Linked DNA regions of Hydrogenophaga sp. SL48. The protein of the gene in region 2 interacts with the protein of the main gene of each other region in a pairwise test. Links are inferred from orthologs where the notes say so. Each region holds a gene or a part of one and is shown on either strand. Other genes may lie near its edges.

What was found. Proteins that work in one complex are often made in the same cells at the same time.
Region 1: the proteins of tsaE (region 2) and rlmB interact in binary tests that used the Escherichia coli proteins (3 or more experiments, as listed by UniProt). The link is inferred for Hydrogenophaga sp. SL48 from one-to-one orthologs.

The regions. Positions count from the first base shown.
Region 1 is NZ_CP063400.1:1,959,787-1,964,177, reverse strand. Bases 494-3,214 are described here. They hold rlmB (23S rRNA (guanosine(2251)-2'-O)-methyltransferase RlmB), read left to right. Parts: upstream 494-1,342; coding sequence 1,343-2,086; downstream 2,087-3,214. Other genes in these bases: IM738_RS09315 (ATP-binding protein), read right to left, coding at 3,139-3,214; IM738_RS09320 (response regulator transcription factor), read right to left, coding at 2,483-3,142; IM738_RS09325 (hypothetical protein), read left to right, coding at 2,121-2,468; IM738_RS09335 (ABC transporter ATP-binding protein), read left to right, coding at 586-1,263; IM738_RS09340 (arylesterase), read right to left, coding at 494-548. Also shown: more of IM738_RS09340, read right to left, coding at 1-493; more of IM738_RS09315, read right to left, coding at 3,215-4,391. UniProt on the Escherichia coli protein: Specifically methylates the ribose of guanosine 2251 in 23S rRNA.
Region 2 is NZ_CP063400.1:2,490,715-2,495,266, reverse strand. What follows is about bases 258-3,139. They hold tsaE (tRNA (adenosine(37)-N6)-threonylcarbamoyltransferase complex ATPase subunit type 1 TsaE), read right to left. Parts: upstream 2,047-3,139; coding sequence 1,468-2,046; downstream 258-1,467. Other genes in these bases: queG (tRNA epoxyqueuosine(34) reductase QueG), read left to right, coding at 2,068-3,114; IM738_RS11815 (N-acetylmuramoyl-L-alanine amidase), read right to left, coding at 258-1,471. Outside these bases: IM738_RS11820 (DedA family protein), read left to right, coding at 1-81; more of IM738_RS11815, read right to left, coding at 110-257; IM738_RS11800 (S8 family serine peptidase), read left to right, coding at 3,435-4,552. UniProt on the Escherichia coli protein: Required for the formation of a threonylcarbamoyl group on adenosine at position 37 (t(6)A37) in tRNAs that read codons beginning with adenine.

The DNA.
Region 1 (4,391 bases), 530 kb from region 2 along the record:
AGCAGGGTCGGGTCGGCCAGATCGGCCACGCCCTTGAGCAGGAAGGGCACCAGCGCTGCCTTCTCGGCGGTCGCCACCGTCTTGAACACCTCGCGGAAGTCTTGCGTGTACTTGCCGCCGTAGTTGGGCGGCACCTGCATGCCGACGATCACCACGCGCGCACCCGCCTCACGCGAGAGGCGCGCCATGGCGGTGAGGTTGTCGCGTGTCATGGTCAGCGGCAGCCCGCGCAGCGCATCGTTGGCACCCAGCTCAAGGACAACGATGGCCGGTTTGTGCAGCTTGAGCAGCGCGGGCAGGCGTGAACGCCCACCCGATGAGGTGTCGGCGCTGATGCCGGCGTTGACCATGTGGGCGGGGATGCGTTCCTTCACCAGTCGTTGTTGCAGGATCTGCACCCAGCCGCTGCCGCGCTTGAGGCCGTATTCGGCGCTGAGGGAGTCACCCACCACCAGCACGGCCGCCGACTTGCTCGCCGTCTGGGCGCTGGCCAATGACCCCGTCGAGGCGAGCAGGGAGAGCAGGGCGTTAAAGTGACGACGTTTCAACTGAGAGCCTTTCAAGGCGAAAACGATGCCGGATGACATGATTGTGGTGAAGCAGGTGTTCAAATCGGTCACCGACTCCACGGGCACGCTGACCATTTTGCGCGATATCGACTTTTCGCTGCGCCGTGGGGAGACCGCCGCCATCGTTGGCGCGTCGGGTTCGGGGAAAAGTACCCTGTTGTCCATCATCGCCGGCCTGGACACGCCCACCAGCGGAACCGTGCTCATTGACGGGGTTGACCTTTTTGCGCGCAACGAAGACCAGCGGGCTGCCTTGCGGGCGGAAAAGCTGGGGTTCGTTTTCCAGAGCTTCCAGTTGCTGGGCAACCTGAGCGCGCTGGAAAACGTGATGCTGCCGTTGGAACTCGTGGGCCGGCGCGACGCCCGCACCGCCGCCACCGCCATGTTGCAGCGCGTGGGCCTGGGCGAGCGCCTGGGGCACTACCCCAAGGTGCTGTCGGGCGGCGAGCAACAGCGCGTGGCGCTGGCGCGGGCGTTTGTGGTGAAACCGGCCGTGCTGCTGGCCGATGAACCCACGGGTAGCCTGGACTTCGCGACGGGTGAGAAGGTGATGGAGCTGATGTTCGAGCTCAACCGCGAGCAGGGCACGACGTTGGTGCTCGTGACCCACGACCGGGCCATCGCGCAGCGCTGCGAGCGCCGCATCGTCATCGAAGCAGGGCAGGCCTCCGAGGCTGAACAGATGCCAGCCTGAGGCGCAGCCAATCCCTTGGCCCTGGGTAACGCGGATGTCGGGGGCGTCATTCAGGTCGGTGCGCGGGGATAATCTGCGCATGTCTTCTTCCAAAGTGCTTTTCGGCTTTCACGCCGTGGGCGTGCGTCTGAAAACCGCGCCCCAATCCGTCGTCGAGGTTTACTTCGAATCCACCCGCCGCGACGCGCGCATGCGCCAATTTCTGGAGCGCGCCAAAGAATCGGGCGTGCGCCTGATCGAGGCCGACAGCCTGCGCATCGCCAAGCTCGCCGGCAGCCACGGCCACCAGGGCGTGGCAGCTCGGGTGCAGGAGCTGCCACAGGTGCACTCGCTGGACGAGCTGCTCGAAGGCCTGGAGGCCGAGGGCAGGGCGCCGCTGCTGCTGGTGCTTGACGGCATCACCGACCCCCACAACCTGGGCGCCTGCCTGCGCGTGGCCGATGGCGCGGGCGCCCACGCGGTGATCGCGCCCAAGGACCATGCGGCCGGCATCAACGCCACCGTGGCCAAGGTGGCCAGCGGCGCGGCCGAGACCATGCCCTATTTCATGGTGACCAACCTGGCTCGCACGCTGGGCGAGTTGAAGGAACGCAACATCTGGGTCATCGGCACCAGCGACGATGCGCCCAAGACGCTGTACCAGGTGGACCTCAAGGTGCCGGTGGCGCTGGTGCTGGGCGCCGAGGGCGACGGCATGCGCCAGCTCACGCGCAAAACCTGTGACGAGCTGGTGAGCATCCCGATGGCGGGGGCGGTGGAGAGCCTCAACGTCTCGGTGGCCAGCGGCGTGTGCCTGTACGAGGCCTTGCGCCAGCGCAGCTGAGCGGCTTCTTTTTCAATCAGGGGGCAGCATCTTCATGAACACATCTTTGGCCCAGGTGACCGGCGCCGTTGCCGTGGCGTTGGCCCTGCTCGCCGGCTGCACCCAGGAGCAGCAGAACCAGCTGAGCCGCGACATCCAGAACTGGACCGGCACCAACGGCGTGTTGGAGGTCTATGCGGGCGACAAGGTGGCGCGCCGCTTCCTGAAGATCGACAAGATCAGCACCGCGCTCGGCACCGACGACGGCAAGCCGCGCGCCTACCGCTACGGCTACGGTGTGCTCGATGAAAACCTGAACATGGCCGTGGACGCTGGCGAGAAAAAGGTGTATTTCGAAATCAGCGACTACACCAACGCCGTGTTCTTCGAAAACCCGCGTTGAGCGGCGGTTGAGTTTCAGCCCCCCGCGTCGGGCGGCTTGACGCGCAACGCGAGCTGGGTGCGGTTGGTCACGCCCAGTGCCCGGAAGATGTCCTTGATGTGGTTCTTGACGGTGCCCTCGCTGAGGTCCAGCGACGTGGCCACGTCCCGGTTGCTCAAGCCGCTGGCCACCAGCATGGCCACTTCCCGCTGCCGTTCGGTGAGGGTCGCGGCCCGCAGGTGGCCCTTCTTTTCATACGCCGGCGCGACCATGCCGGCGCTGGGCCACACCGGTTCGCCCGCCAGCGCCAGGTCCACCGCTTTGCGCAACTCCGCCGACGAGCGGCTTTTGTCGATGACGCCCAGCACATTGGGCAAATGGCGGTAGCGCCGCGTGACCTGGTCCAGTGGCAGGCCGGTGATCAACAGCACACGGGGCTCCGGGAAGCGCTGGCGGAACGACTCGATCCAGTGTTGGTCTTCGCTGCCAGGCATCATGACGTCGAGCAGGATGAGGTCGATGCGGGGCTCGCGCGCCACACAGGCGTGCAGCGAGGGCTGGTCCCAGGCCTCGATCACCTGAAAGTGGCCCAGGTGGGTGAGCTGCGTGCGCAAGCCGATGCGGATCAGCGCGTGGTCGTCGGCGATCAGCAGGACGGGTTCGTCTGGCATGGCGTGCATCGGGAGCGTGTTCATGGTGGGTGTGGCGCGGGCGGCGTGTCTGTGGCTTCCAGGGCCGTGTGGGCGAGCCACTGACGCAGCGCTTGCGGGCGCACAGGTTTTTGCCAGAAGGTCCAGCCCCGGCGCAGAACCTCCTCGCGGGTTTCGCGCTGGCTGTCGCCCGTGAGGACGGCGGTTCGCAAGGTGTCGGCACTGCCCGGGTGGTCGTGTCGCAGCACCTGGCGCACGCGGGCGTCCACGTCGCGGCTGGACTGAGCCGCCGGCAACCAGTGGTCGGTCAACAAGGTGTTGGGCGCTTCGCCCCGGCGGACCATGGCCATGGTCTGGTCCTCGGCCTCGTCGGCGGTACCCGCACCCACCGCCTGAACGTTCCACGACGCCAGCAGCGCGAGCGTGGCCTCCCGCGAGGCGGTGTCGTCGTCCACCACCAGCACCCGGAGGCCGTTGATCGACGGCAGTGACGCGCTCGATGCCGCATCACCAAGGGCCTGCAACTCACACAGCGGCATGCTCAGCGAAAACACCGACCCTTGACCCGGGCGCGAGCGCACGCCAATGCGAAGGCCCATCAAGCGCGCCAGCCGCCTCGCCACGGCCAGCCCCAGGCCCACGCCCTCGCGGCGATCGCGGTGCAGGTTGTCCACCTGAAAGAACTCTTCAAAGATCCGGGACTGCATCTCGGGCGCGATGCCCACGCCCGAATCACGGACCTCCAGGCGAACCGCCGGGGTGGGCACACCGTCGCTGTCGGGCAGCGTGCCGCCGTTTCGCACGGCGATCATCACCGTGCCCTGGCGGGTGTACCGGATGGCGTTGCTCACCAGGTTGCTCACGATCCGCCAGGTCAGCGCCGCGTCGATGTGGACGCAGGCACTGGCGTCGCGGGGTGGACGGATGAGCAGGCCCAGCCCCTTGGCTTCTGCGACCTCGCGGTAGGTGCTCTCCAGGCGATCGAGCAGGTCAACCATCCGCACCGGCAGGGCCTGCACCTGCACGTTGCCCGCGTCCAGCTGGGCGATGTCCATGATCTCGTCGACCGAGTTGGCAAAGTGGTGCACACCGGTGCGCAGCTTGGACAGAAGGGCCAGGTTGTCCGGGTGTTCCGAGCGTTCCTGCAGCGCCTCGCTGAGCAGCATCACGGCCTGCACAGGTTGCCGCAGATCGTGGCTGGCCGCGTTCAGGAACCGGGTCTTCGCCGCGCTCACTTCCTCCACCACCGCCTTTTGCGCTTTCAGCTCGTCGTTGAGCTGCTGGTTCTTCAGCC
Region 2 (4,552 bases):
TTCGTGCCGGGGCTGATTGCGCTCTGGGGTGGCTGGAAGGCGCACCGCGACGCCAAAGCCGACGCCGCTGCCAAGGCTTGAGCCGGGCGCCAGCGCGGCCGCGCTGGCCTTACAAGGGTCGGGTGCGCGCCAACGGCGGGTTGGCGCTGAAGTACTTCACGATGCCCTTCATCAGGGCATCGGCCAGATTGGCCTGGTAGCTCTCGCTGTTGAGCCGCACTTCTTCATCCGGGTTGCTGATGAAGGCGGTCTCGACCAGCACGCTGGGGATGTCGGGTGCCTTCAGCACCGCGAAACCGGCCTGTTCGACGTGGGGCTTGTGCAGCTTGCCGACCCGGCCCACCTCGCCAAGCATGGCGCTGCCGAGCTTGAGGCTGTCCTTGATCTGTGCGGTGGTGCTCATGTCCAGCAAGGCGCGCTGCAGGGTCGCGTCCCTGTTCTTCACGTTGAGGCCCCCCACCAGGTCGGCGGCGTTTTCCTTGTTGGCCATCCAGCGCGCCGCCGCGCTGCTCGCGCCCTTGGTGCTGAGCGCAAAGATGCTCGCGCCCTGGGGCCGCGGCGTCATGAACGCGTCGGCGTGGAGGCTGATGAACAGGTCGGCGCGCACGCGCTGCGCCTTTTGCACGCGGACGCCCAGCGGAACAAAAAAATCGGCGTCGCGCGTCAGGTAGGCGCGCATCGGGTTGCCGTTGACGCGCGTGGCGTTGATGCGCTCGCGCAGGCGGTGCGCGACCTTCAGCACCACGTCTTTCTCTTTGGTGCCGCCGGGGCCGATGGCGCCCGGGTCTTCACCGCCATGGCCGGGGTCGAGCGCCACGATGATCAGTCGTTCGGTCTTCTTCACCGGCGCCGGCCTGGGGGTGGTGGGGGCCTCGGTCGGCTTGGCGGCGGGCCGGGGCTTGTTGCGGCCCGCGATCAGCTCACCCAGCGGGTCGGCCGGTGCCTGCGCCTGGTCGAGCTCAATGCCCAGCAGCTTCGCGGCCCGCGCGCTGGCCTCGTCCACCTCCAGAAAGCGCTCGCGGATCAGCGCGTCCAGCGGGTCCACCTCCTGCTCGGGGAACAGGTCGAACACCAGCCGGTGCTGGTAGGCCGCGACCGGTGGCAGGTTGAACACCTGAGGCTTGATCGGCTTCTTCAGGTCGATGGTCAGCCGGGCGAGATTGGGTCCCACGGGTGTGACCCGCATGCCCGCGATGTTCGGGTCGTCCGAGCGCAGCTTGGCCACCAGCTCGCGCATGCCGTCGAGCAGGTCGATGCCCTCGATCTCGACGGTCAGTTGCGGCGGGTCGATCACTGTGGTCTTGTGGGCCTTGAGCGCCGCGTCGGACTCGATGGTCACGCGCGTGTAGTCCTGGGCGGGCCAGATGCGCACGGCGATCACACGACCGGCCTGCGCGAGGTGGGGCGTGCCCAGCAGCATCACCAGCGTGCCTGCGCGCAACACCTCGCGGCGGCCGATGGGTTGGCTCATGCCTGGAGCGCCGCCAGCAGTTGCCGGCCGATGGGGGTGTGGGCCGTGACGCGCAGGATGCGTGGGCCGTCGGTGTCGTCGTCGGTGGATGTGGGCATCATGTCGTCGGGTTCGATGTGGATTTCAGCGTCGATCGCGGGCATCAGGCCCGTCGCCCGTTCGGGCCACTCCACCAGCTTGAGACCCGGGCTCGCAAAAAGTTCGCGAAAGCCCGCGTCTTCCCACTCGCGGGGATCAGTGAAACGGTAGAAGTCGAAGTGCCAGATGGCCAGCGGCGCGCCTGTCGGTGACAGCGGGCCGTCCACCGCGCTGTGCGGCTCGACCACGGCGTAGGTCGGGCTCTTGATGCGGCCGCGCACGCCCAGGGCGCGCAACAGGTGGCGAACGAAGGTGGTCTTGCCCGCGCCCAGGTCGCCTTGCAGCGTGAGCGTGGCGTTGTGGATGGCCGGGCATGCGGCCAGCCGCGCGGCAAAGGCCTGTGTGTCCGCCTCGCTGGCCCAGCGGCCACGCCACAGCGACGGCGCTGCCGGCGCGGGCGTTTCTACAATGGGCGGCACATGACGTCCGATTTCGATGCTGCTCAACTGGTGACTCAGATACAGGCCTGGGGCCAGGAGCTCGCATTGTCCCAAATCGGCGTGGCCGGCATCGATCTTTCTGCCGCCGAGCCCGGCCTGAGCGCCTGGCTCGCGGCCGGATTTCACGGTGAGATGGACTACATGGTCCGCCACGGCATGAAGCGCGCTCGGCCGGCCGAGCTGGTGCCGGGCACCGTGAGCGTCATCACGGCCCGGCTGGACTACCTGCCGCAACACACGCCGGAGGACTGGCAGGCACTCGAACTGCAGCGCCTGCAACGGCCCGGCGAGGCCATCGTCTCGCTCTACGCGCGGGGCCGGGACTACCACAAGGTGCTGCGCAACCGCCTGCAAAAACTGGCTGAACGCATCGAGGCCGCCATCGGCCCGCGGGGCCACCGCGTGTTCACCGACTCCGCGCCCGTGCTCGAAGCCGAGCTGGCCCGGCGCAGCGGCCAGGGCTGGCGCGGCAAACACACCCTGGTGTTGAACCGAGAAGGCGGCTCGATGTTTTTCCTGGGCGAGATCTACGTGGACATCGCCCTGCCGGCCAGCGCACCCGTGACCGACCACTGCGGCGCCTGCAGTGCCTGCATTCAGATCTGCCCCACGCAGGCCATCCTCGGCCCGCAGCGGCTGGACGCACGCCGTTGCATCTCTTACCTCACCATCGAACACGCCGGGCCGATTCCCGAAGACCTGCGCCCGCTGATCGGCAACCGCATCTATGGCTGCGACGACTGCCAGCTGATCTGCCCCTGGAACAAGTTCGCGCAGCGTTCCCCGCTCGCTGACTTCGACCCGCGCGACGGGCTCACGGGTGCGACGCTGGTCGAATTGTTTGCGTGGACCGAAGACGAGTTTTTGCGCCGCACCGAAGGCAGCCCGATCCGGCGCATCGGGCACGAGCGGTGGTTGAGGAACATCGCGGTGGCGATGGGGAATGCGCTGCGGGACACCATGGATCCTGCAACCGAGACGGCCTTGTTGGCGCGAGCGCACCACCCGAGCATGGTGGTGCGCGAACACGTGGCCTGGGCACTTGAGCAGCGCACGAAGGTGTGACGGGTGGTGTGGGGGGAGGGGTCTGCAGACACTTCACTGGCCAGCCTGAGCACTGAAGGCCACTCAGAATGATCCCGGCCGCCGTGTTCATGGCCCCCTGTACTTAGAGACACACAGGCGAGGGTTTTCTGCAACGCACGTTGTCGCTCGTCTTGACCGGGTATGAAACAAAAAGTAAACTAAATGCTGATAGTTGGCTTGCGTACATGCATCGCATGAGCTGGCTTCTTTCGATCATGCAAATGACTCTTCAAGTCTTATGCGCATTGTTTAATCATGGACCATATCTCTGATTTGGGGGTATGGGGAGTGGGGAATTTATGAAGAAGAAGCAAATCCTGTCACATATTCTTGCATTGACATCTGCGGTGTTTTTGGCTCAGGGGGCTTATGCAGGAGGCAAAGATGCGCAACCCAAGGTTGACCGTTCTGTCCAATCCGGACCGTTCAAACAGGGTGGCATCATCATCAAGTACAAAACGGGACAGTTGAGTGGTCAACAACTGACTCTGCAGCATGCAGGACAAAATGCTGCGGGCTTGGGGTTCGGCAACGCCAGCGCGTCGGCCAACAAATTTGGCATTACCTTGTACTTCGACAAGCCGTTGGCCACGGGTGCCTATCTGCTGAAGCAGAGTGCTCCGCTTTCCGGCAATCGACTCAATGAGTTGATTCAGGAAATCGCCAAAGACCCGGCGGTGGAGTATGTTGAGCCCGATGCCTGGATGCGCCGTCAGTTTGTACCGAATGACCCTGGTTATCAATCTTCCCAATGGCACTATGGGACCGGGGTTGGGGGGGTCAATCTGCCCGCTGCCTGGGATATCAGCCAGGGTTCTGGTGTGCGGGTTGCGGTGCTGGACACCGGCATCACCAGTCATCCTGATCTTGATGCCAACAGGGTCGGTGGTTATGATTTTGTTTCCGATTCAAGGGTGGGAAATGATGGAACGGGTCGCGACAATGATCCGTCGGATCCTGGTGACTGGGTGACCTACGCCGATTCTTTGGGGTTAACGTACGGCGGATTTTTTGAAGGTTGCTCTGAAGAGGCTTCCAGCTGGCATGGCTCCCACGTTGCAGGGACCATTGCGGCGGTGACCAACAACTCCACAGGCGGTGCTGGAGTTGCTTTTGGTGCCAAAGTGGTTCCCGTACGTGTGCTGGGGAAATGCGGGGGATTTTTTTCGGACATCGCTGATGGCATTGTCTGGGCGGCCGGCGGCAGCGTGGCGGGTGTTCCTGCCAACACCCATGCGGCTTCAGTGATCAACATGTCACTGGGTGGCGGGGGTGCCTGTTCCAATACACTCCAGGCAGCGATCAACAGCGCGCGCAGCCGGGGGGCGACTGTCGTTGTTTCAGCCGGCAATGACAGCGTCAGCACCGTGAATGCGCAGCCCGCCAATTGTGAGGGTGTCATTGCTGTCGCTGCGAC